DNA from 3 places in the Cytobacillus sp. FSL W7-1323 genome. Region 2 is predicted to be linked to each of the others. Evidence: predicted binding sites of a transcription regulator. Region 2 holds the regulator's gene; each other region holds the start of a gene.

Region 1 (10,544 bases), 1.4 Mb from region 2:
CTATGTATAACCGATTAATTTATGCGTGTGAATTAATTAATGATAATGACAAAAAAGGGATGTTACTGAACAATCTTGGAAACACGCTTCTCAAAAGAAAAGAATATAATGAAGCTTATCAATACCTGAAGGAGTCTATACGCCTATGTAATAAAAAAGGTAAAGTCTACATTCATCGCCTTTTCAATTATATTCTCGTTGCAGTTGAAGGCCATTTAAGTAGTAAAAAAACCTTAAGAAAAAATATTACCGAAGGACAAAGAATAGCACTAGAACTAGAAGAAGAAGTCTTTATACACCTTTTTAAATTATTGGAGTATAAATTAGAAGATGAACAAGACAAATACCAACTATACTTAGCAGAAAAGGCATTCCCATATTTCAAAGAACATCAACACTTTGCCTTAATGAAATCATCTTTGAAGGAACTAGTCGAGATGAATCAAATGAATTCTTCCCCTCAGTTAACAAGTGAATTATTAGAAGAAGCTGTTCAGCTTATATAATTTTCAAGTGGCACTATAACTGTTAAAAGTTCCATCCCCTGGTATTCTTATCAAGCTGCACGACAAGCAAGAGATTGAAAGTTTTAATAAACAAAGATAAATGAAGTATTTTAAACGAATACCTAAAGATAAAAATATACAACACTTCTATTCCATATAGATAAATTTGTAGAAAGTGAGACCCCCATTATCTTTCTATTGTTCGAAAGGAGTTTGAAGCATTCTTGAATAATCCAATTTGATTTACCCCTAAAAATCCAACTATAGACGAACAAAACTTGGGGGAAATAATCATGTTTCGAAACAAAAATTTTGCTTTATTAGTATCCGGGCAGTCTCTTGCGAATATGGGGGATATTCTTTATATTACATCAATCATTAGTATGATATATCAATGGACAGGGTCAAGCTTTTATACAGCATTTGTCCCTTTTACGATAACATCAGCTATGTTTCTATCAAGTTTACTTTCACCGCTTGCGATGAATCGTTGGAACTTAAAATGGCTACTCACCTTTTCACAAGTTGGGAAAACGATCATTATTATCCTACTCACCCTTCTTGTAACTGAAATGGTTGCTGTACCGTTTATCATTGTCTTTTTACTCATTGCTGGCATCGGGTTGCTCGATGGCTGTGCGAATCCGATCAGCCAAACATTGATTCCTTATTATGTTAATAGTGAACAATTAGTGAAAGCAAATGGGTTTTTCGATACGATTACACAAATCATTCAAGCTGGCATGTGGTTCATCAGTAGTTTGTTGCTCATTCGTATTGGTAGCAACAACTTATTGTGGGTAGTGATTGGTTTATTCTTCTTATCTAGTTGTTTCCTTTCTTTTTTAAACAGCGTACAAAGCTCAAACACAAAACAACCGTCTCCGTTTGCCGAAATGAAAGAAGGTTGGCACATCCTGTATCGAACACCGATATTGCGAAAAATGGCCTATATTGAAGGGCTTGATTCCATCGCTACTACAGTATGGATCGCTGCTATTCTCTATGTATTTGTGAGTGAAAGGCTACAAGCCGACCATCAATGGTGGGGCTGGATAAATGGCGCTTTTTTCCTTGGGCTCATTCTCGGCAGTCTTTATTGTATGAAGTATGCAAAAGTAGTAGAAAACAAAATAAGAAAGGTGTTTATACTCGGGGCCATCGGAGCGTTTTTTAGTACTTTCTTATTCGCTTTTAATACGCTACCCGTTCTTGCACTTATCCTTGCCTTTTCATTTGGTGCTTCTATGCAAATAAAAGGCATACCGCAACATACAATGATTCAAACGAGTGTGTCACTTACACAGTTATCAAAGGTCTACGCCGCACTAGGCGCTTTGGGCACAGGTATTTTCGCCCTTTCCTCTTTACTGATGGGATGGCTCGCTGAAACATTCAATGTTCAGCTTGTTTTTCTCCTATCTGCCGCTTTAATGGCCGTGATAAGTATTTTAATAAAAGTTAATCAACAGGTATTTGTTAAAGGAAATGTGAAGCAAACGTAAATGATGAAATGAAAACTTCCCATTAATCGTAAGGGAGGTTTTCTTCTTTTTTTAACTGTAATAGAACGAGAGATTTGACCAAAATTTAATAATTATTTTAGGCTGTTTTCGTAAACTTTGTTGTTTTTGCTTATGATTATTTTTGATTAACAGGAACAATTGTTCTATAATAGAAATAAGTGAATATTGAGGTGTAGAATATGAGACCAAATCTAACAAAAGATATTAGTGTAGATAGTTTTAAAGATTTCTATTGGTTAAAGGAAGAATTACAATCTTTTTGCAGAGAAAATGGAATAAGTGCTTCTGGTTCAAAAATAGAGATTTCCGATAGAATTGAAACATTTCTTCGAACAGGAGAGATAAAAAAGCCAATTAGAAAATCAAAGGTGAATAGTAAGTCAGAACCACAGGTCGATTTAAGTCTTGATACAGTCATTTCGAAAAACCATCGTTGTAGTCAAAATGTAAGAGCCTTTTTCAAGACAGTTATCCCTAATTTTCATTTTTCTACCTATATCCAAAACTATTTTAAAACTAACATTGGAAAAACGTATCGAGATGTTGTAGATGCTTGGTATAAAGAAGAAGAACGAAAGAAAAACCCATTGTACAAGAAAAAAATCGCTCCTCAATTTGAATACAATCAATTTATTCGTGATTTTTTTGCCGACTCTAATAATCAAGGAAAAAGTCGTGAGGAAGCGATTGAAGCGTGGAACAACATCAAAAAACTCCCTGGAAGCAATAAATATACGTCTAATAATTAGTTAAGCACATCTCAACATTTCTATTGTGGTGTGACTTGATTTTCGACAGGCAGAAACAAGCATTTGTTTGACTCGTTCATCAAATGCTATTTGTTTGCCTATTTCAAGCCAACGAAACCAGTTGAGGTAATTATCTAAGTATTTGGTTGCCACCCCTTGAAAACGTTCCATCCAACCTTTCAAACGATTATGAGAGTTATTGACGTGTTGAATATGGTATATGCCTTTTTTCACCCGTTGTTTTTGGCTTTCATTAACTGTTTCGTGTTGTAATCCTTTTAGTTTGGCGAATTTCTTGTAGTTAGTTGCTGTATCTGTACATAACAAAGCAGACGGGTGAATATACTCACCTATCACAGTATCAATTTCTTCTGCCTTTACACGACCTGTTCCTGCTTTCCGAGCAATCATATTACCATTTCGGTCTTGTGCCACGACAACTGCTATTTTAAGATTAGAAATCCCTCTTTTCTTGTCCTTTTCTCCACGTTTCTTGGCTTTTCTATGGGTAATTTCACGACCCTTCATAGACTCTCGAAAGAAGGTCTCGTCACTTTCAACGATACCTTGCAGTTGATTAAAACCAAGACTTCCTAATGCGTTCAGGATTTTATGTCTCCAATAGAATGCAGTTGATATATGAATTTTTAAGCGTTCAGCGATTTTCGGTAGGGTGTAACCTTCGACCATTAGTTCAATGTATTTTATCCACTTTTCAGGGTAGCGAGAGCCTGAAAATGGTGTATTCGTCATATCGTTGAAGGACTTTCCGCAATCATTACACAGATAGCGTTGTCTTGAACGATATTTACCGTTTCTTTTTACAGATGTACTTCCACAATGAACGCACCCTAAACCAGAAGCAAATCGGGCTTCACGAATGCTTTTGAGTAGTTTATTAATCTTATCTGGTTCGTCTGGAAATAAATCCTGTTTCATAGCATTAAATAAAGCCATTTGCTCTGATTTGGTTAGTTCGCTGAACTCTTCATATACATCTTTCCACATACTTGAACGCCTCCTTAAACCCCATTTATCAACCCTTTATAAGTATGGTCAAGAAAGCAACAATCTATACGAAAACAGCCTTATTTTAAACCATAACCGCTTGTACAAATAAAGCAAAGACAACAAATAAATGAACAACCGCCAATATCCCAATGTATAAACCATTTACCGGAAAGAGTAATAAGTGAATCAAAATAAGTAAAAAACACTCCACTGCAAACAAGATAATAGTCAGACCGACTCGATTGGCTAGCTTCTTTTCATTCCTTACTCTTCCCTCTTTATAACCAGCGATAAAACTGACACTACCCTTACGTTGAATTAATACACCAATGACCACTAAAATACTACAAAGGAATACAGCAAGAATGATCTCCACCAACCTATGTGACCTCCTACCTTCTATCTATTTTTTTAAAAAATGTATAGGAAAAAGTTTAATTCATGATAAATGAGCCTAAATAGAAACTATATATTTTTGCTAGGGAGTGTGCATATATCGTGTTTGACCTTTTTGATTGGCTTAGACTTTTATTATCTGCCATTATCATTTTGCCATTAACAACAATCGTTCGAGAGTTTGGGTATTACCTAGCAGCGACCATTTTAGGGAGTAAAGAAAAGAAACTAGTGATTGGAAGTGGGCCGGTATTATTTAAAATACCTACTATCGAAGTGAGAAGATACTTCTTTATGAATAGCTGGATGGAGTATGAAGAATTAAATCCGAGCGGGCGCTTTTGGCACGGGTTCATATATGCTTCTCCTATTTTAACGACAGGTGGTTGCGCGATTATTGCTAATTCGCTTGTATTAGAAGGGATCTTACCAAATAATATTTTCTGGCAAACATTTATCTTTTATTGCTTTTATTATGTATTTTTTGATATTGTCCCTGTTTATTTGCCAGATGGGCAACCTACTAACGGTCGGGCAATTTTTGACCTCATTTATTACGGTGAGCGCTCCGATTATTTAAGACAGAAAAATAGCCAAAGTAATGAGCAACGAGCTTACACCGATGAACAAGAAGAAACAATGGAGAATAGGGATCGAGATGAAAAAGAACATAGTGACCATACCCAGCCTAAATAATTTCTTTAAGCTGAGGCTGAGGCTGAGTCTATCTCACTGTTTTCTTCACGTTTACTTAGTTGATGATAAAAAATATTAGTCGCCGGAAAATAAATCACAGCACCCATTACCAAAAATATAATGAGTTGGATAACCTTTTCTTCTTTCAATAAATGTTCTGTATGATAAACAAATTGTAATTGCTCGTTCAATGAAATGGGAGAGGTAAATATCGATAAAATAAAACCTAAAATAACGAAAATGCCATAAATATTTAAAACAAACCTTATTGTGATTTCTTTTTTACCATATACGATTACCTGCTGTTCCTGTGATCTTGCGCCCATTTAACCTCCCCTTTCATTAAATCCTGATCAACACTAGAAAGAATATAAAAAAGCATATCGGTAAAAGAAAACTTAAAAGCGCTGTCTTCGTTTGATAGTTTTCCTGCTTCCTTTTTAACAAACGATCGATAACAAAAAACAACCATGCGGCAATTAAACTAATATGTAGGAGAACGAGTCCAAATATAGTATGGAAGAGAAAGGTAAGGAAGATAACTATCTTATTTTTCTTTTTAGCAAGTAAACTGGCAAGCCAATCACTAACGAGGGAAGTCGCTATTCCATAGATATAAATGACTGGAAGACTATACATCATAACAAGTCCAAGGAATTCTATGAAATAGGAATGATCTCCTACTGTAGAAATGAGAGTTAAGGTCAGTGGATAAAGCACGCTTGTAATGGAAGCCGCAATCAATTTTCGTCGAAACATATTGCCACCTCTCATTCAATTAGATACCCTAATTATAACATAATTTTGAAAACTATATGAATTTTACCATTATGAACTTGCGATTCGATCAAGCTTTTTCAATCCTGATTGTTCAAACTCATTGGCTTCCGTCTTTAATCGGTTGATGTCATCCTGTTGATCTAATTCCGTTTCTAAAACTTCTTTCTCTAATTGATGTACCTCCGCCTTTAATGAGAAAGCTGTAGAGAGGTCGGCACTCGCCCCTTCAAATACGGATAACATACTTTCAGTTAGATTTTCAGGTGGCGGATATTGGCTGTATAAACTTGATAGCTTCGTTGCCTCTGTATATAAAATTTCTAGTTCCTTTAACATCTCTTCTGCTTGATTATCTTCCTTTGCTTCTTCATATGCCACTACATGAGTTTGATAGGAAGATTGTTTAGCTAACATTTCTTCCTTAAATTCTTCAAAATCAGCTTCCTTTGTGCATCCGAAAAGTAAAACTATCATGAAAATGAACCGACTATATTTAAGCTTCAATTGTATCCCCCTTTGGCAAAATATAAGTACTACAGCTCCAATGCGTGTGATGAATCATTCCGTGCCACTGTCGTTTTTCTAACTCTTTAGCCATGAGGCGATTGAATATGCCATGTCCGACTAAACAAACCGATCCTTTTTCTCGCGCTTCATTAATGAGAAAATCAGCCGCGGCAATAGCTCTCTCTTTAGCTTCACGATAAGACTCGCACCTATGTTTGGCACCTAAAAACCATGCGATTCTTAAAAAGAGTGTCCAATGTTTTGGCTTTAACCTTATAAACTTACTTAAGTAAATATGAGGAAGCTCTGCCTCCCGAAAAAGAGCATGAGCTGCATAACTTTGATTAACAGCTAAATAATGAAGAGTCGCCGTCGCACGTAACAAATCACTCGTCAGCAATGTATGTGCTTTTTGAATCTTTTCGATTGTCAGTGCTGGATATTGTTCCATTGGTTCGACTCCGGATTCATCATAAGCTTCTACCCACGAACGATACTGCTGCCCATTTATTCGTTTATTCTCTTTATGAATGGAGGCACCATGTCTGATTAAGTTAATTTCCATCCTTATCACTTCTCTTCCTTTGCCTAACTTTACCTATGTCCACCTTCTCATAGGGGTCATTCGCATAGTTAAAGCCTCTCATTAAAAGTTAAATGATACATTCTCTTCTTAAAAATATTCTATTTAGTAAACACAAATTCCTTTTCTTTTTATTCGAAATATATTGAATAAATAATTCTAAAAATATAGAATATAGACAATCTACTTATCCATTATAAGGAAAGGAATCAATTCATGTTACATACGCGGTCATTTAAAATATTATGGTTAGGAAATTTAATCTCTGAATTTGGTGGGGCCATCGGGGGAATTATTAATGGCTTATTACTCTATGAGCTGACAGGTTCAAAGGAATGGATGGCAACCATGTGGCTCTGCTATTTCCTACCTTCACTCTTTATTCAAAGCTTGAGTGTCCCGTTTTTAAACAATATCAATAAAGAAAAAATGTTATTTGTCATCCAACTCTTCCGCTCAGCTGTCTATCTTTTACCTCTATTAGGAAGCATAGTAGGCATAAATAATATAACCATAGTATTGCTTGTCATTCTGCAATGTACAATCGGTATATTGCAACCAATCTATGCTAGTATCTCATTCGCGTTAATACCCATATATTGTGAAGATAACAAGCTTGTTTCAGCCAACAGTTCGCTCGATGCAACGATAAGGTTAATGAGCTTTATCGCACCAGGAATCGCTTCTTTTTTCTTACTCGTCTTCCCTCTACACTTTCTTTATCTACTCACAACATTGCTCTTTCTTCTCAGCGCTTTTGCAATACACCAATTGCCATACACAACAACAAGGTCATCAGTTAACAAAAATAAAAAAAGTTGGCTAACAGCCTTCGTAGCAGGCTATCAAACCTTCTTTTCTTATCCTCCTTTATGGAAGTTAACCCTTCTCTCTTCAGCGGTGCAGTTTGCTGTAGGAGCAACAATGGTGATAAAGATTCCATTTTTTCGTGAAGAATTAGGCGGCACTTCCTGGGAGTATGCCCTATTTGCCGCTGCTTTTCCACTTGGTTATGTACTAGGGACATTCTTGTTAGCGAAGTTACCTAAGAACAATGTAACGCTTTATCTCGGGTTGTTTGGGGGAGGGCTCTCTTTTATGCTATTGTCTCTCACACCATCCATAACCTTTGCATTGATTTCCGAGCTACTCGGCGGCTTACTATTCCCATTATTCAACGCACAGAGTGTAGCCATTTTCCAAAGAGTGGCTCCTGGGGATCAATTAGTAGAATTAAGTGCCATCCGCCTCCTGTTTTTAAGAATAACGATGCCTTTAGGGATTTTATTTGCTTCTTTGCCGTTACCAACTAGGGACATCTACCTTTATATCGCTGGGCTCATCATCTTTTTAGCGATTGTTTCCTTCTTTAAGGGGGCTCGTGTTTCTAGCAAACACCTTACAGTTTAAGCTTTTTTTCTAATTTATAAATCACTTGCCTTGCTCCAAAACGATCAATATAACAATCAATAGTGAAACCAAGTTTTTCTAAAAGTTGACACGACCGCTTGTTAGCTACTTGTGTTTCAGCGACAACCTTTTGCTCCTTAAGAGTAAAAAAGGCATACATCAACACTTCATAAACGGTTTCACTTGCATACCCTTTCCCCCAGCAATGGGGGAAAAATTGATAAGAGACTTCTATATCCGCCTTACAATGGTGGGGGGTAAGAGCGATGAATCCTAAGTGATGATGTGTATACTTATCTGATACGATCCAATAAGACGATGATAAGTTCATCAACATATTCTCCATTTGCTCCTTTACTTCTTCAATTGTCCTTATCCCACCAAGATACTCCCGGACCTCGGCATTCCGATACAATTTCACCATTGTGGGAAGATGCTTCATAGAGAGCGGAGTTAATACACATCTTTCAGTCATCAACGGCATCATTTTCTAATCTCTTCAATCATTTCTACACGATTGCCGAACGGATCTCTAAATTCAAAGCGGTCAAAACCTGGAATAGGGACGCCCTCTATTAAACTAATGTTTTGCTGCGATAATACTTCCTTCCAAAAGGATAGATTATCTACTTCATAAGCGATATGTGCCTTTGTAGTCGTTCTGTCAAATCCATTCTCAGTGCCAACATGGACAGCACGGTCACCTACCTGTAACCAAAAACCACCTCTCCCTTTCAATGAAGCTGGTTTTTCAATCTCCTTTAATTGCAGAACTTCGCAATAAAACTGCTTGCCTTTTTCTTCTGCTCCTTTTGGAATCGTTAATTGTACATGATGAATCCCTATAATCATAGTTTACCTCCTTTATCATTCTTCTCCGAAAGAATAGCACCATTTAGGAAAGTCCAGTTTTTCTTCATAAAAACGATGAGCTGCTTTTCGTGACTAGGCTGAAAGACAAATATAGCCCGCTCCATGTTTCGCCAATTGCATTAGCTTTCCACCATTTCCTTTTGAACGAACAGTTGCATCCGTGACGTATTCTGACATATACACCTGCTTGCCTCAACCTGACCATTCACCAGTCGTATCCCTTCTTTTATTTAACTTTATATTTCTACTTTTAGAAGAATATTCCTTTCATCTAACGACATAATAAAAAGAATCTTATTACAAAAGGAGCTGTTCAATATGCGTAAAAAAAGAAGAATAGTCATATTACTTTTCATTTTCATCTATATTGGCCTTGTATCAAATGTTAGTGCCCTTACCTTCGACACCTTACCTGTCGAGCAATCATCACAACGTTGGTCCGTGGAAATAAGTGAGGGTGTGGACGATAATTCAAAACAGCAATCCAAGTTCGGTCATTATGATACACGGTCTTTGAAAGTTGAAAACATGGGAGAGAACAACCTCGTAACTGCTGAAATTTCAATGTACCGAAATGAACCAAAATCCACAACAAAGTATGCCCTACAAGGTTGTCCGGGAGCATTAGATTGCAAGCAAATTTCAGAAGATCAAAAGCATACGCTTGCCGCACAATTAAATAATGGCTCCCCATACAATTTCGCAAACTTTATCCTAGCTGAAAAAGCAACAGAACTTGAAGTTGAAATCACCTGGACAGAAAAAGGCAATGAAGGACGTCCACTGAAAGAAAGATTTGTTTTTTCTGAGGAATAAATGAGAAAGAAGGTTATTCTTTGCTGATAAAGAGTAACCTTCTACAGTAGTAAATACGTAGCTATATATATGGAAGCACCATTTGATACACCGCTATACTGAAACCTAGTATACTGGCTTTTAATTTCGAGAGATGATACTTCCTTGATGTTTTTAAATGAAGAAGAATAAAGATAAAACCGATTGGTATGAAAAGTTGAAAATATCCCTCTTCACTAGAACTTGTATAAATCGGTAGCACATAAGTACTGATTATAAAATAAAATAAAATTCTAATTTTTTCCGTTTCAAGTTTTTTTGCCCAACATACTAATAAAAAAATAATTACAATTATTGCAATGGTATATGGTATTGGAGGTAAAACAATCGACATCCCGTCTCCGAAAGGAAATTCCATTCTGCACCTTCTTGATTTTCAATTCTCTAACACCACTTGAGAAGATCCTTCAAGCGGTTTCTCCGTTGTCCAATAATAATCTTCCGCACGCCAATAACGCCGCTGATACTTAAGTAACAAATCCTTACTGCCATTATCTCTCTCCATAAGTCTGATTTGCCTGACATCTTTAGGAACATGCAAGAATATACTATAGTCAATAAATGGTCGCCACTCTTCTCTCTGAATAAACACACCTTCGATAAGAATAATGTCAAAAGAGTCAATGGAATACGATTGCATCAAGGTCCGGTC
Region 2 (10,544 bases):
GTTAGATTCTTTATTAAATGAATATAATCGTCTTTACGAGAGCAGACTCACATTAAATAGACAAGCATAAAAGGCTAACACTTGGATTAAACAAGTGACGTGATATCAGAGAATTCGACAATATGATACTGACTAAAGAAATAGACCAAAGCTAAAGTTTAGCTTTGGTCTATTTCTTAGTTGCAATGAAGAACCGAAAAATAAAGTTTGCTCTGTTTCTATCTATATGCAATTGAACCTAGTAACTTTATCTAACTATAGTTCGTAAGTTATTTTCCAGGTTGTTGCTTATTCATCGCATTCATCATTTGGTTAATTTTCTTCTGAGACGGCTTCATTCCCATTTGCATCATCATCATTTTAAGCATTTGTTCATTAATTGGTGGATTTTTCTTTAGGTAGCTCATCATATATTTACGAGCGATGAAAAATCCTAGTGCTACACCAGCAAGTAATGCTAATATACCAACTAGAATATATGTCCACATACTACTTCCTCCTTCATGTTGTCTATCATACAGTGTACTAGACCAAAGGTTATTATACAATATTTGCTGATGATTTTCTCTAATTTAGACAAACTTTCTTTCTTTTATTGGCTTTAACCAGCCAAATCGATTATGAAAAAGGTCGATAGCTAAATAAGAACTTTCTTCTTTTCGTAGGACTTCAAAGAACACCGTCTCTGCATCATAGTTTCCTTGAGCCTCTAAACTAAGAAAACGATCATAGATCATCAACTTAGCTTGACTATTTTTTTCTTTAATATAAAACGCATTACTCTTATAAGAAACTTTTTTCTCTGCATATAATTCTCTATATAAATCATTATTTACTTTATCTTTTGGAATATTCTTGGTGATAAAGGCAATTTGTTTTCCCAAAATAAATTGGATCGTCCCAGTCGCTTGTTCATATTCCTTGAACAGCTGATAAAACATTTGCTCTCTACCAAAATAATGAGACGCAAAAGGTTCATCTATTAAATATAGCTGATACGTTCTCATAGAATTACTCCTTTTTTAGACAAGTCTTTTTCTTATTATAAAATTTTATTTCTGTATTTTCTGTCTCTTTTTGTTATAAATTTCTACTTTTTTTGTCGAAAAAAAACGAAGAGGGAAATTCCCTCTTCGCTCATGTTTATAAACTTTTTAATTTACTTACGATGTTCTCTACAGTAAACCCATACTCTTTTATTAGAATATCTCCTGGTGCAGAAGCACCGAATTGATCAATTCCTAAAACGTCGCCTTCTAGACCGACGTATTTATGCCAGCCAAATGATGCTGCCATTTCAATGGCTAAACGTTTGGTTACATTTTTAGGTAATACAGATTCTTTATATTCATTTGATTGAGCATCAAATCGTTTCCAATCCGGCATACTGATTACTGCCACATCAAAGCCCTCTTCTTTTAAAGCAGCTTTAGCCTTCACCGCTAATTCTACCTCTGACCCTGTCGCTAAAAGAAGCGCATCTGGTTGCTCTTTTTCTGCTTTTGCAATCACATAAGCACCTTTTTGAACTCCTTCAGGGGCTAACTCTGCTGAGTTTGGTAGTGTAGCAATATTTTGCCTAGTTAACACAAGTGCTGTTGGTTGATCTTTTGATTCAATCGCTAACTTCCAAGCAGCTGAAGTCTCATTTCCATCAGCTGGGCGAATAACTGCTAAATTTGGCATGGCACGAAGCGCTGCTAATTGTTCAACTGGTTCATGAGTAGGTCCATCTTCACCTACAGCAATACTGTCATGTGTAAGAACATAAGTAACAGGTAGCTTCATTAATGCTGCAAGCCGAATAGCTGGTCTTAAGTAGTCAGAGAATACAAAGAATGTCCCTCCAAAAACATTTAGACCACCGTGTAAAGCCATACCATTTAAAGCGGCACCCATAGCAAATTCTCGTACGCCAAACCAAATATTTTTTCCAGCATAATTAGTTGCTGAGAAGTCTTCTGCATCTTTAATCATCGTCTTATTCGAACCTGCTAAATCAGCTGAACCACCAAAGAAAGATGGTAAGTTCTTCGCAATACTATTGAGAGCTTCCCCTGAAGACGCTCTAGTGGCTAAACTTTTACCTTCTTCATATACGGGAATATCTTTATCCCAACCATTTGGTAATTCACCTTTGATTGCACCTTCTAGCTGTTCTGCTAATTCCGGATGATTTTTTTTGTAAGCAGCGAAAAGATCTTTCCATTCACTATCTGCTTTTTCACCGTTAATAGCTACATTTTGTTTGAAGTGTGCATATACTTCTTCAGGAACATGAAAATCTTCTTCAAATGTCCACTCATAAGCATCTTTTGTTAATTTTAATTCAGATGAGCCTAGTGGTGAACCATGAGAAGCAGATGAGCCTGCCTTATTCGGGGATCCATAACCAATTACTGTTTTAACTTCTATTAACGTCGGTTGTGTAGTATTTTGACGAGCGCTGTCAATTGCCTGGGCAATTTCATCGAGATTATTTCCATCTTCTACTCGAAGATAATGCCAGCCATAACTTTTAAAACGATCGGCTACACTTTCAGAAAATGATTGATCTAAATCTCCGTCTAATGAGATGTCATTAGAATCATACATTACAATCAACTTTCCTAATTGAAGGTGACCAGCAAGAGAAGCTGCTTCTGCAGACACTCCCTCCATTAAGTCTCCATCTCCGCATATACTATATGTATAGTGGTCTACTACATTGTAGCCATCTTTATTATATTCAGCTGATAAGTGACTTTCTGCCATTGCCATCCCTACTGCCATGGCAATCCCTTGTCCTAATGGACCTGTTGTCGCATCTACACCTGGTGTATGGCCATATTCAGGATGTCCTGGTGTTTTACTACCCCACTGGCGAAATTCTTTAATATCATCTAAAGAAAGACCATATCCCGATAAATGAAGGAGACTATACAAAAGCATAGACCCATGACCCGCAGATAACACAAAGCGATCACGATTAAACCAATCAGGATTTTTGGGATTATGATTCATAAACTTTGTCCATAAAGTATACGCCATTGGCGCAGCTCCCATTGGCATTCCTGGATGACCAGAGTTTGCCTTCTCGACTGCATCGATAGACAATGTTCTTATGGCACTAATTGATAAAGCATCTGTTTTGTTGAACATGAACGACATCCTTTCAATATATATCCTACAAATTAAATATAATAGACTTTCACCTTCAGTTACAACCAGAAAGGTAAAAAATTATATAATTGTCATATAAAACAACAACAAAGGAAACTGTTCGTGACAGTTTCCTTTTAAAAATTTATAAACACAATCTTAGTGAAGTGGTTTATTTTGTTCACGTTTTAACTTCTCTGGTGTAACATCATTACCTTCAGGGTCAATAACAGTAACACCTTTTAATGTATTTAACATAGAAGCTCTAAACTTCTCTAAATATTCTTTTCTTAATTTAGATTGTTCCTTTGCTTCTGGTTCTGATAAACCTTCTGTTTTCGCTTTCTTAGCAAGCGAATTAATTCTCGCTAATTTTTCTTTTGAAATCATTGTGCTACACTCCTTCCCATCCAAAAAGTTCTTCATTCCATATGGAGAAGATACTTAATAGCCATATTACTAAATATGACTGCATTTTACAAGAAAGCAGTTTTACAATCATCTTTTGATTTTCATTTCAGACGCCAATAAGTTGGTATCGTATTGCTTTATTATTAGGTATGGCAATGTAGCAGTGTTCTCAACTTAAAAATGTGAGACTATTAATATAGGGAGCGTATGTATGTATGTATGTAAATAAGGGGAATAAGGGAATAATACTTTCACTAACAACTAACGTTAAATGAAAAAACACGGATGAATCCTCGGAAACAAATAACCATTCACAGTTCACTTGTCTGAACCCACGAACGATTGTAGGATCTTTTAGTATGCCTTTATCTTGCTTGGTATCAGTACTAATATTTCTTAGTTTTTAAGTTAAATTACAACTAATCAATCGACTTAACATATTATGCCTATATCATGATGATTCATTATCCATCTGCTCTATATCATCTATATATTCATTATACCTACGGTTTACTGTCGCTTTAGATATTTTATAACCAAAGCCTCTTAACGTTGCAGCAATTTCTGCAAAAGTAAGGTTATTTTGTCTCAATTTTACTATTTCTTCTATTGGTACCTCTATTCGTTCTCTTCCGTTTATATTTCCTTGGTTTTTTAAATTTTTTTCAGGTCGAAAGCCTTTTTGAACAGCTTTTTGCATCCCTCTTTTTATTTTTACATTATGTAGTTTTCTTTGATACTCTTCAACCATGCTAACAATTTGTAATACCATAGAATCAGAATCTGAAAGTTGCAATTCTCCATTATGGGCAATTGTATAAATCTTCCCATTTTCTTTAAGTATACAATGTAAGATGGCAATTTTAGCATTTCCTCTTCCAATCCTGGTTTCATCTTGAATAAGAACAGCCTCTGCTTGATTTTGTTTAAGTAACTCCAATAATTGCAACACACCAATTCTTTCTAAATCATAGCCACTTGCTTTCTCACGTATGACTTCAACTACATTCATATCCTTCATTCTCGCTAAATGTAAAAGTTCTTCTTCTTGTCTAGCAAGAGACGTTTCCTGGGTATCCTTCGTCGTACTCACCCTGCAATATATAATTACATTCATTCTCTTTCATTCCTTTAGTCTTCTAATATCACACTAGCTAAATTTGTTTCAGATATTATTTCACCATTTGTAATGGGAAGATATACCGTATCACCAGGATGTATTTTACCTAAATGTATATGATTAAATTCTTCTACCCAAGCAACAAAGTCTTTAGAAGACATATTATGGGCATCTTTAAACTCCTCCGCTATTTTCCATAAAGAATCTCCTTGTTTTACTTCAACTTTTACATATTCCTCCTGATTTGCATTACCAGTGTTCAAAAATAATAAGAAAACCATACCGAAACTAAAAGCGATAAGAATAATAGCATAACTATAAGAATTCCACAATTGTTTTATCATTAATTGCCACCCCTGAATAGAATATATGTTCGATTTAATAATTTTAGTATAATGCGAACATTTGTTTCTGTCAATAAGAAAATTCGAACTTATGTTTGTATCTATTTACTACTGATGGTATAATAATCTTAATGAAATTGACGAAGGTGCGTGATAGCGTGAAATTATCTAAGAGGCAGCAAGATATATTGAATTTTATAAAAGATGAAGTAAAACAAAAAGGTTATCCACCTTCCGTTAGGGAAATAGGTGAAGCTGTTGGACTTGCTTCAAGTTCAACCGTACATGGCCATCTAGCCAGACTAGAGAGTAAAGGTCTTATTCGTCGAGATCCGACAAAACCCCGTGCCATTGAGGTATTAAATCTAGAAGAGAGCAACCCAATACCTAAAGTGCAAACGGTGAACGTACCTATTATCGGTAAGGTTACTGCTGGTCACCCCATTACTGCGATTGAGAATGTTGAGGAATATTTCCCTTTACCTGAAAGAATGGCTCCGAGTGATGAAAATATCTTCATGCTTGAAATTATGGGAGAAAGTATGATTGAAGCTGGCATATTAGATGGTGATTATGTCATAGTCAAGCAGCAACAAACAGCAAATAATGGAGAAATCGTGGTTGCTATGACAGAAGATGATGAGGCCACCGTTAAGCGATTCTTTAAAGAGAAGAACTTTATCCGCTTGCAACCAGAAAACCCTACTATGGAGCCGATTATCTTGCACAATGTATCTATTTTAGGCAAAGTTATTGGTGTTTATCGTCAAATACATTAAAAAAGAGTGTCATTATTGACACTCCTTTTTAATAGTTTGCAATTATCTTTATATGTTACTCATACAATTATAAAATTTGAAAAATTCAGTAAAATAGAATCATTACATCGAGACAAAAATATATTATAATGAAATTTACACCAAGAATCAACCTAAGGTCGCAAAAAAATCTCGGCTTTAGGAGTGTGAAGGAAAAATGTTAATGAACATTCTCTTCGCTGCGTTGATTGGTGGAATTGTCGGTGTTGCAGGACATTTGCAGAGATTAGGCAAACTAGTCAAGCCACGGATGACGAAAAAATTCATTTATTTAGGGTTCTTAGAAGACATCTTACTAGGAGGACTGGCGGCCGTATTTGTCATTGTGACAACAACACCGGATTCCCCCACTGCTGTTTTCATCATCTCTCTCGTATCTGGTATGGGAGGTGAGGGTATCTTAAAATTATTAGATACCCTAAAAGTAAAAGATCAAGAATAAAATTTTATTCCGTTCTTATGAACGGTTTTTTGTTGTATATAACAAGAACAAATTTTATTTAGACAACTTCGCTTTTTACCTACTATTCTAGCGCTAGAAATACCCGCTTAAACAGTTCTATTTCACCTTTATGGAAGGGACATAACACATTTTCGTTTAACGTTTTGTGTTGCTTCTTAAATTGTAATATGTATGTCTTACACAGCCCATAGAACCACTCTCCTGAAGTACTGTTCATCCATTCAATACGAGCTAATGTTTTTAAATTTGATACCTACTACTTGACATGATGTTTTATGGGTAAATAAATATTAAAGCATTTTTCATGAAAACAAATAGCTAGGATGATTAAATGCCAATTATTCAATTGATTGGTAACTTGAACGACCTACTTCATCATACATACACCTTAAATTCAGTTCATAAATGAATCAATTGCCCCCCTTGATTTTACATACCCAATAACCCACAAGTACTAAATCGCTTAAAGTAACTATTTCTCATTGATTTCGACTATCCGCATCATTACTTATAATTTTTCTTCCTATTATTAATAAATAAATCTGTAGACAAACTCATTTAAGGAGTTTATCTACAGTCTGAAGCAGCCGTTAAAACGGTATTTGAAGATGCCTTTTAGTTTTAGCAATAGTTATTTTCCCATATATAAGCTTCCATTAAAACACAGTAAAAGCACTCTCAACTTACGGGGTTCCTAAGTTCCTTATACTTCAACTGCAACAATATCATCACAACAGATCGTAGTAATTCTTACACGAGCTTTCTTGTCACAACAACAATGATCGTGACGATCATCGTGACGATCACAGTCTGCTTTAGCTAGGAAGACTAAATTACCGCGAATATCGATAAACTCCCCGAACACATGGCCGCCACCTTTAAGAAACACTCTCACATCCTCACCACGGGAAACGTTCTTAAAGAACTCATCGCAGCCACAATCCTTATTGTCGTCTTTGCTGTAATTACCACAACCGTGATTGTTGTTGTCATATCCATATGAGTCTGAATATCTTGGTCTTCTTCCAAAAAAACAATTATTATATCCCATATCTCTTCCTCCTTTCTATCATTATGTTAATACTATATGTCGAGGGTATTGGAGGTGTACGGGCTATATCCCCCTGTTAAAAGACCATTTATTTTCTCTTTGTTTCTATCTTTTAATTTGCTATCCTATCCTAACTAAAATAAAGAAGCAGCCGTTATGGCTGCTTTGGTTGGACTCTTTTTAGTATCTAATAAAGAGATACCAAGTTGAATGTTAATACTCAACAGTTATACTCCTTGCATACATATCTGTTTAGACACAATAAAGAAACTCCTAACTATCGTGTTTCAACTGCAACGATATTATCGCAACAGATCGTAGTGATTCTTACACGATTTTTCTTGTCGCAACAATCATCGTGACGATCATCGTGACGATCACAGTTAGCTTTTGCTAAGAAAACTAAATTACCGCGAACATCAACGAATTCTCCTGTCACATGGTCGCCACCTTTAAGAAATACTCTTACATCCTCACCACGGGAGATATTCTTAAAGAACTCATCACAGCCACAATCCTTATTGTCGTTTTTACTGTAATTACCACAACCGTGATTGTTATTGTCATATGAGTCTGAATATCTTGAGCCTCTTCCATAGAAATTATTATTACATCCCATTTTTCTTCCTCCTTTCTATGATTATGTTAATACTATATGTGGATAATAAAGGAGGTGTACGGGCTATATCATCCTATTAAAAGACCATTTTATTTTCTCTGTGGACCTTCTTTTTGTTTGTCAAACCTATCTAACTAAAATAAAGAAGCAGCCTTTATGGCTGCTTTGAACTCGATTTTTGGTATCTATTAAATAGATACCAAGTTGAATGTTAATACTAAACAGTTATAGCCCTTGCATCCGCTAAGACACAATAAAGAAACTCCTAACTATCGTGTTTCAACTGCAACGATATTATCGCAACAGATCGTAGTGATTCTTACACGATTTTTCTTGTCGCAACAATCATCGTGACGATCATCGTGACGATCACAGTTAGCTTTTGCTAAGAAAACTAAATTACCGCGAACATCAACGAATTCTCCTGTCACATGGTCGCCGCCTTTAAGAAATACTCTCACATCCTCACCACGGGAGATATTCTTAAAGAACTCATCACAGCCACAATCCTTATTGTCGTTTTTACTGTAATTACCACAACCGTGATTGTTGTTGTCATATCCATATGAGTCTGAATATCTTGAGCCTCTTCCATAGAAATTATTATTACATCCCATTTTTCTTCCTCCTTTCTATGATTATGTTAATACTATATGTGGATGGTCTTAGAGTTGTACGGGCTATATCCCCCTGTTGAAAGACCATTTTATTTTTCTCTGTGGACCTTTTTTGTTTTTCAAACCTATCCTAGCAAATATATAAAAGCAGCCATTATGGCTGCTTTTATCTGAGACCCTTTTTAGTTTCTATTAATTAGTTGAATGATGATACGAAGCAGTTATACCCCTTGCAAGAACTTCTTTTAGACTCATAAAAAGGACTCTTACTATCGAGTTTCAACTGCAATGATATCATCACAACAGATCGTAGTAATCCTTACACGATCTTTCTTGTTGCAACAATCTTTGTGACGATCATCGTGACGATTACAGTTAGCTTTTGCTAGAAAAACTAAATTTCCACGAACATCGATAAACTCTCCGAACACATGGCCGCCACCTTTAAGGAATACTTTCACATCCTCACCACGGGAAATGTTCCTAAAGAACTCATCACATCCACAATCATTATGATCATATCCGTATGAGTCTGAATAGTTTTGATTATTATATCCCATATTCTCATCCTCCTTTCTATGGTTATGTTAATACTATATGTGGAAGATGAAGAGTTGTACGGGCTATATTACCTTGTTAAAAGACCATTTTATATTACATCTTCTTAAGTTTTTATGAAAAATCAGATGTTAAGGCTACTTCTATAAATTAAATGTAAAGAGGTTCATAATAAACGCCTCAAGGATGATCCTCACCGCTTTACTTTCTTCTATTTTTAAATAAAAAAGACTGTAGGTACCTCGATTACACCGAGTTTACCTACAGTCTGAAAAACCACTTTGGTATTATCTATTAATACATTTGTAAATATTGCTCGCGTTCCCATGGGTGAACTTGCGTTCTGAACATATCCCACTCAATTTCTTTTGCTTCAATAAAGTGCTCAAGAATATGTTCACCAAGTGCAGCAACCATTACTTCATCTTGTTTAAGAAGTTCTAGCGCGCTATAAAGTGTAGCTGGAAGATCTTTAATACCTTCAGCTTCACGTTCCTCTTTGCTCATAACATAGATATTACGGTCTACCGGAGCTGGTGGTGTTAGGTTGTTTTTCACACCATCTAATCCAGCCTTAAGAAGAACAGCCATTGCAAGGTATGGATTGGCAGCTGGGTCAACACTACGTACTTCTACACGTGTACTGACACCACGTGATGCTGGGATACGAATAAGTGGTGAACGGTTTCTTGCAGACCAAGCAACATAACAAGGAGCTTCATATCCAGGCACTAAACGTTTAAAAGAGTTTACTGTTGGATTTGTTACTGCTGTGAAACTTGGTGCATGGTTAATGATACCTGCAATAAAATTACGTGCTGTATCACTAAGTTCTAAATCACCTTTTGTATCATAGAATGCATTTACACCATCTTTAAATAATGAAACGTTACAGTGCATACCTGATCCGTTCACACCGAATAATGGTTTTGGCATAAATGTTGCGTGTAAACCGTGTTTACGTGCAATTGTTTTAACCACTAATTTAAATGTTTGGATGTTATCACATGCTGTAAGTGCATCAGCATATTTAAAATCGATTTCATGTTGCCCTGGAGCCACTTCATGGTGAGAAGCTTCAATTTCAAAGCCCATTTCTTCTAGCTCAAGAACGATATCACGACGGCAATTTTCACCTAAATCAGTTGGAGCTAAATCAAAATAACCACCATTATCATTAAGCTCTAAAGTTGGTTCACCTTGTTGATCTAACTTAAATAAGAAGAATTCTGGTTCTGGTCCAAGGTTAAAATCTGTAAAGCCGAGGTCTTCCATTTCTTTAAGGATTCTTCTTAAGTTATTACGAGGGTCTCCCGCGAATGGCGTACCATCTGGATTATAAATATCGCAGATTAAACGTGCAACTTTTCCTTTTTCAGCTGTCCAAGGGAAGACTACCCAT
Region 3 (10,544 bases), 320 kb from region 2:
TAGAAAATTTGTCGTCCACTGCTGATGTTAAAGGTGAAAAAACAATTGAATTCTTAAAAAACTTAGCAAAAAAATATCAAGTCCATATCGTAGGCGGATCAGTTGCTACTAAGCGTGATAAGGAATACTTTAATACGATGATTTCAGTTGATAAAAACGGAGAATTGCTACAAGAATATCATAAAATGCACTTATTTAAATTAATGGATGAACATAAATTTTTATCTGCGGGAGAAGAAAAAGGCAGCTTTAATATTAATGGTGAGAAAGTAGCCGGTATGATTTGTTACGATATTCGTTTCCCGGAATGGTTTCGAGCACATACATTAAACGGGACCAAAGCTATTTTTGTTGTAGCAGAATGGCCAAAACCAAGAGTCGATCATTGGCAAACATTATTAAGGGCAAGAGCGATTGAAAACCAATGTTATGTGATTGCTTGTAACCGTGTAGGGCAGGATCCTAATAATAGATTCGCTGGACATTCGATGATCATTGATCCTTGGGGGGAAGTTCTCGAAAGTGGTACGGAAAAAGAAGAGATTGTCACAGCGACGATTGATCTTTCGGAGGTTGATCGTGTCAGGAAAACCATCCCTGTTTTCGATGATCGCAAACCTGAATTTTATTAATATTTTCAAGAAATACATGACTAGCTAAAATCAAATACGAGCAAATACTGTTATATATCTGTCAGCATTTGCTCGTATTTTTTAGAGCCAAATTAGGTTCGCAGCTTCTTTTATACTTGGCCAACCAGCACTCACAACAGTGGATTTTGCCGTCTAAAGTAGGCCAACTACTACTATTCTATTTTCGCCCACATTTCTGGTGGATTTACTTCATAGATCCCATTCTCACGATACATATATTGATTCGTAATAAATTCCCTTCTAATCGTGGCAAAGTCATCATGAAAATTTTTAATATATTCATTTATCTCTTTCTCTTCATATTTCACACCTTTTTTCAACCCTTTTACCATATGTTCAAAAATGATAAGCTTTTTCTTTCTTTGAGCAGGAATAGATTTTAATTTTCCATCAGTTTGAATAAAAGCGTCTAGTACTTTCTTTCTATATGCGTTGTCTTGCTCCATTTCTTCTAACTCCTCCTTTTGGCTAATGATTTTCTCTAATGTAACAGCTTGATGAAGAATAATCTTTTCGTTTAAATAATAATAGACCGTATTTTTTTCTCTTCTTGTATAAACTAAATTAATATCCCTTAATTTATGAAGGTGATGTGTAATCGTTGGTGGTGTTAATCCTAACTTTCCTGCTATTGCTTGTCCGTGTAATGGCCCTTTTGATAACAAATAAACAATTCTTATTCTCGTTGGATCGCCCATGGTTTTATGAAATGCAACAATGCGGTTTAATTGCATAATCCTTCACTCCTTTTCTTAACAACAGTTATGAATAAATCCATTTTAACATATATCTAATTAGATATATATCTAATTTTGAAACATAAATTACATTCTTCCTACTTATATTTTAAAAAAATTAATTATTCATAGGAAGAATAATATGAAAAGTTGTTCCTACTCCCTCACTACTTTCCACTTGTACTGCCCCATTATGTTCATCAACAATCTTATATGAAACCATTAATCCAAGACCATTTCCCCTTTCTTTTGTAGTATAAAATGGCTGTCCTAGCTTTTCTAACTTATCCTGTGGTATTCCTCCACCTTCATCCTGAATTGAAATTCTTACAGTTTGATCCTCAAGACGTTTAATGGTAATTGTGATATATCCACCATCCGGCATTACTTCAATTGCATTCTTTATAATATTTATAAAAACTTTTTTTAGTTGGTTTCCTTCGCACATCATTTTTGGTAAACCATATTCATAATAAGTACGGAATTGGATATTATTCAGTAGGGCCTGAGCATTTAATAACTTAACCGTTTCGCGCATAATGTTAATTATGTCATTCTCCATATATCTCACGGCCTGTGGTTTTGCTAAAAAAAGAAATTCATTAATAATAGAATCGATTCTTGCGAGTTCCGTTGAAATAATATTAAAATACATATCATGATCAGATTCTTTTTTTAATGAGTTCTCAAGCAATTGTATAAATCCTTTTACTGCAGTCATTGGATTGCGCACCTCATGAGCAATACCTGCAGCAAGTTGTCCTAATACATTCAGTGTATCAGACTTTCTTAATCTTTCTTCCATTTCGACTTTATCCGTTATATCCTTAAATGTAGAAATTGTAAACTCTGAAAACAAATTATAGTTAACTAAATACTCAAATAATTTATTTTCATTTCCCTTACCTTGTAGTTGTATCCTTCCTTCATAAGAACCGTTCATTGTTATTTGTGTGATGATCTCTCTCATTTCATCTAAATTCCCAGAAAATCTAGCCATCATATGTTTTAACGACTTTCCGATTAATTCTTCACGACTTGCCCCTAAAATTTTCTCTCCAGAAGGGTTAACGTCTTGTACCACTCCCTCGTTATCCCATAAAATGATACCTTCAAGTGTACCCTCGAATACTCTTCTAAACTTCAATTCACTCTTTCTTAACTCTTGTTCCATTTGGTTTCGCTCACTCACATTACGAAAAATACCCATATGAAAACCAGTGTAAGATTGTAATTTCATTGTAAATTCTAAAATCTTAGATTGTCCGTTAGGCATAAAGAATAGAATTTCATCTCTTATTGCCCCTCTTTTATATAATACATTTAGGATTTCCTTGTACTTTTTATCTTTATCGACAACAAAATCTTCAATCTTACATTTTGTAATTTCATTATATGAAGTTTCAAATATTCGACACGCTGATTCATTCGCATGTACAATATTACCACCATCCTCCCATAGGATGATTCCATCTATGGCTTCCATAAAGAGCTCTGAATAGATTCCTTCATCATTTGAGAGCTTTTCTAACAACTTTTGTCTTTCAAAAGAACTATTCGATGTTGGCAAACTACCTTACCCCCTAAAACAAATTATTCTACCACGAGGTTATTCTACAAAAATCGCCATAATCCTTTTTATTCATAATAAAAAAACAAGTACCCGCTTAAACTAGCAGAATACTTGTTTTCCCCATTATAGTTTAAATTTTTCTATAAGTTTACTTAATGTATTAGCCATTTCAACTAACTTTTGTACATATAGCTGAATGTTTTCCATTGAATCATTTGTATGTGTAACAGAATTACTCGTCTCTTCTACTGCAGCTGCTGATTGTTGAGAAACCGCAGCGATATTTTCTATAGATTCGCTCATCCCAACTGAATTATCTAGCATTTCTACCATACTTGATGAAATATGTTCGATATCTCCATGGATATCAGTGATGGCAGTTGATATACTTTGGAAGGTATTCGCTGTTTGATGAATTTTATTACTACCAATCTCTACTTGCTCATAGCCGGCTTGTAACGATTCTACGACTCCAACAGACTCTGACTGAATTTTATTGACGATTGAAGTGATATCACTTATTGAATAGGAGACTTTTTCAGCAAGTTTTCTTACTTCCTCCGCAACAACAGCAAAGCCCTTGCCATGCTCTCCTGCTCTCGCAGCTTCAATCGCCGCATTTAATGCCAATAAATTCGTTTGGTTAGCGATTTCATGTATCACAGATATTAACTTATTTACTTGTTTCGTTTCTTGATCTAACCCTTTCACTCGATGCATCGAATCATTAATTATTTCATCTATCCTATTCATTTGCTCTTTAGAATTTTCCATCAATTCATTTCCTGCTAATGTCATATTCTTCACATTTGAGGCTGCTTCACGCATAGAAACACTTTTCGTTTCTGCATTCTCCACTTTAAATAAGTAATCTTCCATAATTTTTGATAAATCCGCACTTGCACTTGCTTGCTCTTCTGCTCCTCCCGATAATTCCTCCATTGTCGCCGATATTTCTTGACTAGCAGCTGCGACTTCAGATGAAACGGCACCAAGGTGAACACTTCTCTCATTTAAACTTTGTGAAACTGTAAGCATTTCTTGAATCATTTGGCGCAACTGGTGTTTCATTTGGTTAAAAGCGTCTGCGATTTCTGTAATTTCATCCTGATTATTCGAATGAATATCACTAGCTTTTAAGTTTCCTTTTGTTATTTCCTTTGAAGCTGTCACAACCTTTGTAAGACGATAAGCTAATTGTTTATTCACGATTTTATGACTAAAAAATCCGAAAATTGCTGATAGTACTAGTGACAGTACTAAGATAACAATTGAAACGATCATCATCCAACTCGCTTGGTTAATGGCAGATTCCTGCTCTTCCTTAATAATAGATGTTAGTTCATCTAATGTATTCATTGTTTGCTCGATGTAATTATCCACCTGCAACTTCCCTAAGCGGTATTCGCGTACATGTTGTAACTTCACATTTGGTGCGATTTCATCATAAAATAATTGATTTACTTCTTTATCATATTCATTGATTTTAACAAACATTTCCTGTGCTGTTTCCGATTGGATCATTGCTTGTATTTCTTGTTGTTTATTCTTTATGTCTGTTTCTAAATCTTCATATGTATTTAAATGTTTTGGATTAGAATCAATAATATAATTCCCAATTGTCCCGCCTTTTAAGTAGAAATCTGTGCCTATATCAGCGATTTCTAGCGCTCTTTCACTTGCCTTCTCTGCTTCATTAAGTTTAAAGGTACTGTAGACAAGCATAATAAAAGACAAAATCGTTGATATAGTGAATACGCCTAAAGTAAGCCACAAAGCTACCCCATACTTTTGACCGATTTTTAACTTTCTCCATTTATCTGACTTGGACACCCGTATTAACATCGCATTTAAAAAGGGGATGCTACTTTGTTTTAAACGCCATTTTTTCAGTAATTTCAATATAATTCCTCCTTTTAAAAAAATGTATCCCTTTTAACAATAATGATTCTATTATACTAGATTCTGCTAACATTATAATCGATAAAAAGGGGATATTGAAGTAGTATTTTAACTAAAAATAGTTATATATACCTATACATTTCAATGCCATATTACCTTTACATGTCCATGTTTTGGATTTTTATCCACTCGTTCACATGTTTGAATTGATTTATTTTCTTACATAATGGGTATATAATAAGTGATGTTTTAGGGGGTCTTTAATAAAGGAGGATTTATGAGACAGCGTGATTACTTTTTTGATAACGCAAAGTTTATTCTTATTTTCTTTGTGGTATTCGGACATTTGATTCGCTCTTTTATTGAAGATAGTGAAACAATTTATACGCTTTACAAAGTGATTTATACATTTCATATGCCTGCATTTATATTAGTTTCAGGCTTTTTTGCAAAAGGGTATTATCAAAAGGGATATATTCAAAAAATAGCTAAAAAATTGATTTTGCCATACCTTATTTTCCAACTAATCTATTCGGTCTTTTATTATTTCTTACATCAAGGTGCAGCCTTTAACGTGGATCCGCTTAATCCACATTGGTCGCTATGGTTCTTAATTTCTTTATTTTTCTGGCATCTATTGTTATTGATATTTGCCAAATTCAAACCTAGTGTAGCCATTATCCTCTCTTTTGCGATTGGGCTAGCTGTAGGATATGCTGATTGGGTTACAAACTATTTGAGCTTATCTAGAACTTTTGTGTTTTTCCCATTCTTCTTACTAGGTTATTTAATGAAGAAAGAGCATTTCCAAGTTTTATTTAGACCATCGGTTCGCATCGGTGCGATTGGTATTTTTGTAGCTGTCTTTGTGTTATTCTACTTTAATCCAAACATCAACTATGAATGGTTACTTGGGTCAAAGCCATATTCCGTCGTTGATGATGCATCTATTTCGTCCATGTTAACTAGATTAGGTTTCTATTTACTCAGTTTGATGATGATGGCATGTTTCTTTGCCTTTGTGCCTAATAGACATTATTCATTTACAAAGCTAGGTAAAAACACATTATACGTTTATCTTCTTCACGGGTTTTTCGTACGAGTATTTAGAGAAAGTGAAGTGCAGGATTTCTTCAATGATGCAAGAAGTTTTCTCTTGTTAGCAGGACTCGCCTTAGTGCTTACTTTGCTATTATCAAGCAAATGGGTCACCGCAGTGACTCAGCCGCTGATTGAGTTAAGCACTGCACGGTTTAAACAACTAAAGAGACAGATTAGAACGATCTTTCGATATTATCGTAGAAAATACCGAATTGGTTAAATAGGTAAGGCAGTAGTTACATTGCTATGTAACTACTGCCTTTTATAATTTATACATCTATGGGCGCTCTTTCCCCATTATTTTAAAACCATAAAAATCATTAAAAATTTTCAAAGGCTTTATTATTGACCGTTTATTTATATAGGTATATAATTTTATATTGTCAAAAGAAAAAAACAATATATGTCCCAGTAGCTCAGCAGGATAGAGCAACAGCCTCCTAAGCTGTAGGTCGTAGGTTCGATTCCTATCTGGGACGCTAATTATAAAAGGTCGATAACCCTTGGTATTAAAGGGGTTATCGACCTTTTATTTTTGTTTTTGTGTTTTATAAATCCATATATAAATTCTTATTTGGGGTCGGTTTGGGGTCGGAATAGATTTTTTTTGGTTTTTTCATCACTAAATCGCACCTCCAAGCTCCTTCAAATCCTTCAACAGCATCTGCATAATTTGTATAAGCGCATACCCGAGCGCTCCATTCTGAATACCAGTCCGTGCTCTAACACTTTTAATAAACATGCAAAAATGTGTGATATACTTTTCAAACAAAAAAGCGCTCTCTCATTGAGGTGCGCTCTGTATCGATAATATATCTATAAATTTAACCTTTATCGTTTCATAATTACTTTCAATATGTATTAATTGAGATTGACCATCAAGTTTAACAATTTTCCCTTGTACAGGATCTCTTTGCCACAACAATATTAAGACTTCAGTTTTCTCCCTATGCGCTTCAACTACTGCATTTCCCAGCTCTTCTAATTCAAATTCATCCCTTGAAGGTCTTTGTGGTTTTGACTTCTTCGGCATTTTCACTCCCATGATTAAGCTCCTCTCCTTACTATCCTGACTGGACCAATCGATAAGACATTACTTACCTTAAAAGTGCGCTGCTGTCTCTTGGTAAAACAATATGCACGAAAGTAATCTTCGTAAACGGCCAAAATTTTAATTCTTCTCTGGCTGATATCTCCCTTGTTATCCAGATAAATCATTTCTAATTCTTCTTTATTGTTAACTCCTCTAATAAGTAAACCTTTCATCGATTAGCCCTCCCTTACCATTATTTTATACGAACTTTTGTTCGATTTCAATTGAATTAAGAACAAAAGTTCGCATATAATATTAAAAAAGGAGATGTAGTTTATGATTCGTGACCGCGGAAAAATGAAATGGCAAGGGTTCTTTATGAGCGAACATACTGAATTACTTAAGAAGATACCAGCCGAATACGAAAAAGTAAAAAAGCCAGAATTAGATGAGCAAGAACTTGAGGAAATACAGATAATAACGATGGAATCATTAAACTACACCCTTACAATCAAAATGACCATTTGGGTTGATGGGTCCACAAAAACCTTTGAGGGCATTGTCGATAAAATCGATCATATTAATATGTGCATTCACTTGGAAACGAACAATTTAAGAATCTTAAAATTCCACATTGATGAAGTGATATCAGTCGAAAGGGTTTAACAACATGACTAGGATTAATGAAGCTGATCGTGATGTACTAGAGCAAGCTATATACTTACCGATGATTATTATCATCCTTGAAAGAGATTTAAAGATCATTGAAAGGTCCCCGTTTAAGATTAAACAGCCTTATATTACCTTGATGGAAAATACAATAAAGAACGTTCAGCGTGATTTGAAAGAAGTAAAAAACAAGATGAGAAAAGGAAATATGAGAGTAAGCCAGATTGGACATGATGAATCATTTACCATGTATGAGTTCCATTACAAAGGTTATGATGAGCAGCATAATTATTTTAATCCAAGGATTAGGAATAAGTGTGAGGAACTTTTAAACTTTTACCTGAGCAAATAACGGGACTTTTTTACCTATTTTTTGTTAATATAATTACATATTATAGGAAAGAGGTATGTTTTAATGAAATATGAGCCATTGGGATTTATTGATGATGGCGTTACTTATCATATTTATGCAGATGAAAATACAGTTACAGTAACTGCCAAAAAAGGAGAACTCGAAATTAAATGTATAGGAGTTACATTTAAAGAGACTATTGCAGAAGCTAAAGGACTTATTAGTAGTGAACTTCCTTCAATTAAGTAACACCCTCTCTAGATCAGAAGGGTTTTTTGTTTTTCAAAAAGGACTTTTAACATACAAAGAGAACTATTATGTAAAAAAGGAATGATGTCATGAAACCTGAGGACATGTATGTTTCTGTTACTGATGAGAAAGGTGATAAATACTATATTTTTGCTCAAAGTCAGCCAGTAAGTGTTGTTGGAACATCTGACAACGGTGGGATAAAAGTTGAGGGTGATACAATAAAAACGAGCGTTACAGAAAGCCTTTGAAAGAATGGGAGCCCACCTCGATTGAGAGGTTTAATTAACAAACAGCCAGAAGTAAAAATACTTGATTGATATTATTATAATATATATGAAGGTGACATAATTGCGTATATTAAACTGTTCAACTGTCGAAACAACAATAAAATCTCTCTCTGACTTACTCAAAACTGATGAGGTGAATATAATATCATTTATTAAAAGCAATAAGTACCGAATAACTAATAAAGATAAACTTTGGCATTATGATAATTTATATATTGATGATATACTAAATTATTTTAATTTAAAAGTCGACGAAATTCTTCCTGACAAATTACTTATGTTTCATCTTACAACGGGAATAGATGATAGTAGCTTTCGACAAAACGGAATCTTGAATTTAGAATCTATAATTACAAAGGGTATTTTATCTGATTTCTTTGCTGATTTAGGAATTAAGATTCATTATGAGATAAATTCACCACCAATAATTAGGTTTAAGGGCAAAGAATTTACAGATAAGATGCTTTTTCATCGTTTTAACAATGACAACTGTATAAACGGATTCCTAATAAAGGAAGATGCTGAAAATAATTCAAATGTGGGGCATATTAGGGAATGTCCAGAGTTTATATGGGATATTAGTGATCTTATTAAAATGCCCGAAATAGTTAGCGAATGGAAGAAAAGTGCTAAACCGATGAAACTATCACTGCTTGTAAACTTTGAGCATGTCGATTATTATGAACCATCAGATTATGTTTTAAAGGCAATTGAGTATGTTTTATTCAAAAACACAGGTTATTGGGATCCAGGTCAAAACTTTATGGTTTTCTTACAAGGAAAAGTTTGTATCTCACCTGAGAATATAACTGAAGTTGTAGAACTTATTTAAATTTCTTAAAAAAAATTTTGGTTTTCGAATTCTAGAGTTAAAGAGCTTCTTTCGATTAAATTGCCTTTTAACCAAAGAAATGAATTTTTATTAAGAAGGAAGAATGCCTAGAACGAAGATAAGTATTTCTGATTTTCTTAAGTTTTCATGTGAGTTGAATTGTTCAATTAAATTTTTGAAAAGTTCAACATATATTGATAAATTATTACTATAAAGAAACTAGGAGTTATTAAATATGATAAATTGGAAAGAAGTAAATCCTACAGACTTTGAGAAATTCATTTATTATATTTTACCAAAAATCGGATTTAGAAATAGGGAGTGGTTTGGTCGAGGTGGTGGTGACACAGGTAGAGATGTTGTAGCTACCACTTATGAAGAGTTACCGTTTCATATGGGATATGAAAGGAGATGGGTCTTTCAATGTAAAAAGTGGACTGCTTTTCCACAGAAAAATATAATAGTTAATGAGATACTAACTGCTGAGCAACATGAACCAGATTTCTGGGTATTAGTAATACCTGTTAATCTAACAGCAAGTCAAATTGACTACATAAGCTATCTAAATAAAAATAATAATCTTAAGATACAGGTAATACCGTTAGTAGCAATTGAAGAAATTATAATAGCATATCCAGAAACTAAGGAATTATTACTAACCGGCACTTTACCTGAAGGGAGCGATAATATTGTTTCAACTAATTCATGATGAAACTAAAAATGAAATTTATCAAATTGATCCATCTGGTAAGAAAACAACTATTACTAATGATTTCCCATCTAAACCCGAATTTTCGTCTGATGGAAAAAAGGCAATTTATATATCTCCATTGGAATGGGAATGTCCGGGTAGTCTGTATTTATACAACTTAGAAAATGGGTACATAACAGAAATTGTTGGCCCTGATAAAGATCAAAATATTCCTAAATACGCTAAATGGATTAACGAGAATATTATAGCTCTAATAATCGGTTTTGGTTGGGGAACAGTAAATGTGGGCGGTAATGTATATACCTATGATGTTAACAACAGTACTTTACAAAAAGTAACAAATTACTCTAGTGAAATTCAAATAACAGAGTTGAGTATTTTAGAGGACCATCTAAAATTAAAAGGGATTAAATACATTGATGATAACTTTAGTAAATTCAT

What was found. The regulator LexA, encoded in region 2, represses DNA repair genes until DNA is damaged. The targets are predictions, from matches to a motif close to CGAACATATGTTCG.
Region 1: a site for LexA is predicted at 2,164-2,177, ahead of MKX67_RS03395 (DUF6434 domain-containing protein). Genes of this name have one in related genera too.
Region 3: a site for LexA is predicted at 7,263-7,276, ahead of MKX67_RS09050 (YolD-like family protein). Genes of this name have one in related genera too.

Annotation. Positions count from the first base shown of each region.
Region 1 is NZ_CP151998.1:632,642-643,185, reverse strand. It holds gene MKX67_RS03405 (helix-turn-helix transcriptional regulator) at 1-506, shown strand, start outside; gene MKX67_RS03400 (MFS transporter) at 800-2,011, shown strand; gene MKX67_RS03395 (DUF6434 domain-containing protein) at 2,212-2,781, shown strand; gene MKX67_RS03390 (IS1595 family transposase) at 2,782-3,789, opposite strand; gene MKX67_RS03385 (hypothetical protein) at 3,875-4,171, opposite strand; gene MKX67_RS03380 (hypothetical protein) at 4,291-4,884, shown strand; gene MKX67_RS03375 (hypothetical protein) at 4,890-5,210, opposite strand; gene MKX67_RS03370 (hypothetical protein) at 5,227-5,643, opposite strand; gene MKX67_RS03365 (hypothetical protein) at 5,713-6,168, opposite strand; gene MKX67_RS03360 (histidine phosphatase family protein) at 6,158-6,736, opposite strand; gene MKX67_RS03355 (MFS transporter) at 6,971-8,164, shown strand; gene MKX67_RS03350 (GNAT family N-acetyltransferase) at 8,154-8,651, opposite strand; gene MKX67_RS03345 (VOC family protein) at 8,648-9,016, opposite strand; gene MKX67_RS03340 (hypothetical protein) at 9,356-9,853, shown strand; gene MKX67_RS03335 (hypothetical protein) at 9,915-10,250, opposite strand; gene MKX67_RS03330 (uridine kinase) at 10,269-10,544, opposite strand, start outside.
Region 2 is NZ_CP151998.1:2,046,698-2,057,241, reverse strand. It holds gene MKX67_RS10655 (aspartyl-phosphate phosphatase Spo0E family protein) at 1-70, shown strand, start outside; gene MKX67_RS10650 (YneF family protein) at 270-488, opposite strand; gene sirA (sporulation inhibitor of replication protein SirA) at 573-1,007, opposite strand; gene tkt (transketolase) at 1,144-3,141, opposite strand; gene MKX67_RS10635 (DUF896 domain-containing protein) at 3,301-3,531, opposite strand; gene MKX67_RS10630 (recombinase family protein) at 4,004-4,669, opposite strand; gene MKX67_RS10625 (LysM peptidoglycan-binding domain-containing protein) at 4,684-5,016, opposite strand; gene lexA (transcriptional repressor LexA) at 5,175-5,795, shown strand; gene MKX67_RS10615 (DUF4257 domain-containing protein) at 5,992-6,276, shown strand; gene MKX67_RS10610 (hypothetical protein) at 7,001-7,186, opposite strand; gene MKX67_RS10605 (hypothetical protein) at 7,626-7,787, opposite strand; gene MKX67_RS10600 (hypothetical protein) at 8,237-8,584, opposite strand; gene MKX67_RS10595 (hypothetical protein) at 8,854-9,144, opposite strand; gene glnA (type I glutamate--ammonia ligase) at 9,437-10,544, opposite strand, start outside.
Region 3 is NZ_CP151998.1:1,728,235-1,738,778, reverse strand. It holds gene MKX67_RS09090 (carbon-nitrogen family hydrolase) at 1-632, shown strand, start outside; gene MKX67_RS09085 (metalloregulator ArsR/SmtB family transcription factor) at 806-1,387, opposite strand; gene MKX67_RS09080 (ATP-binding protein) at 1,509-2,960, opposite strand; gene MKX67_RS09075 (methyl-accepting chemotaxis protein) at 3,087-4,865, opposite strand; gene MKX67_RS09070 (acyltransferase family protein) at 5,143-6,186, shown strand; tRNA gene MKX67_RS09065 (tRNA-Arg) at 6,372-6,445, shown strand; gene MKX67_RS09060 (YolD-like family protein) at 6,751-7,011, opposite strand; gene MKX67_RS09055 (hypothetical protein) at 7,014-7,232, opposite strand; gene MKX67_RS09050 (YolD-like family protein) at 7,336-7,665, shown strand; gene MKX67_RS09045 (hypothetical protein) at 7,670-8,020, shown strand; gene MKX67_RS09040 (hypothetical protein) at 8,084-8,269, shown strand; gene MKX67_RS09035 (hypothetical protein) at 8,359-8,520, shown strand; gene MKX67_RS09030 (hypothetical protein) at 8,621-9,391, shown strand; gene MKX67_RS09025 (restriction endonuclease) at 9,627-10,100, shown strand; gene MKX67_RS09020 (DUF4652 domain-containing protein) at 10,081-10,544, shown strand, end outside.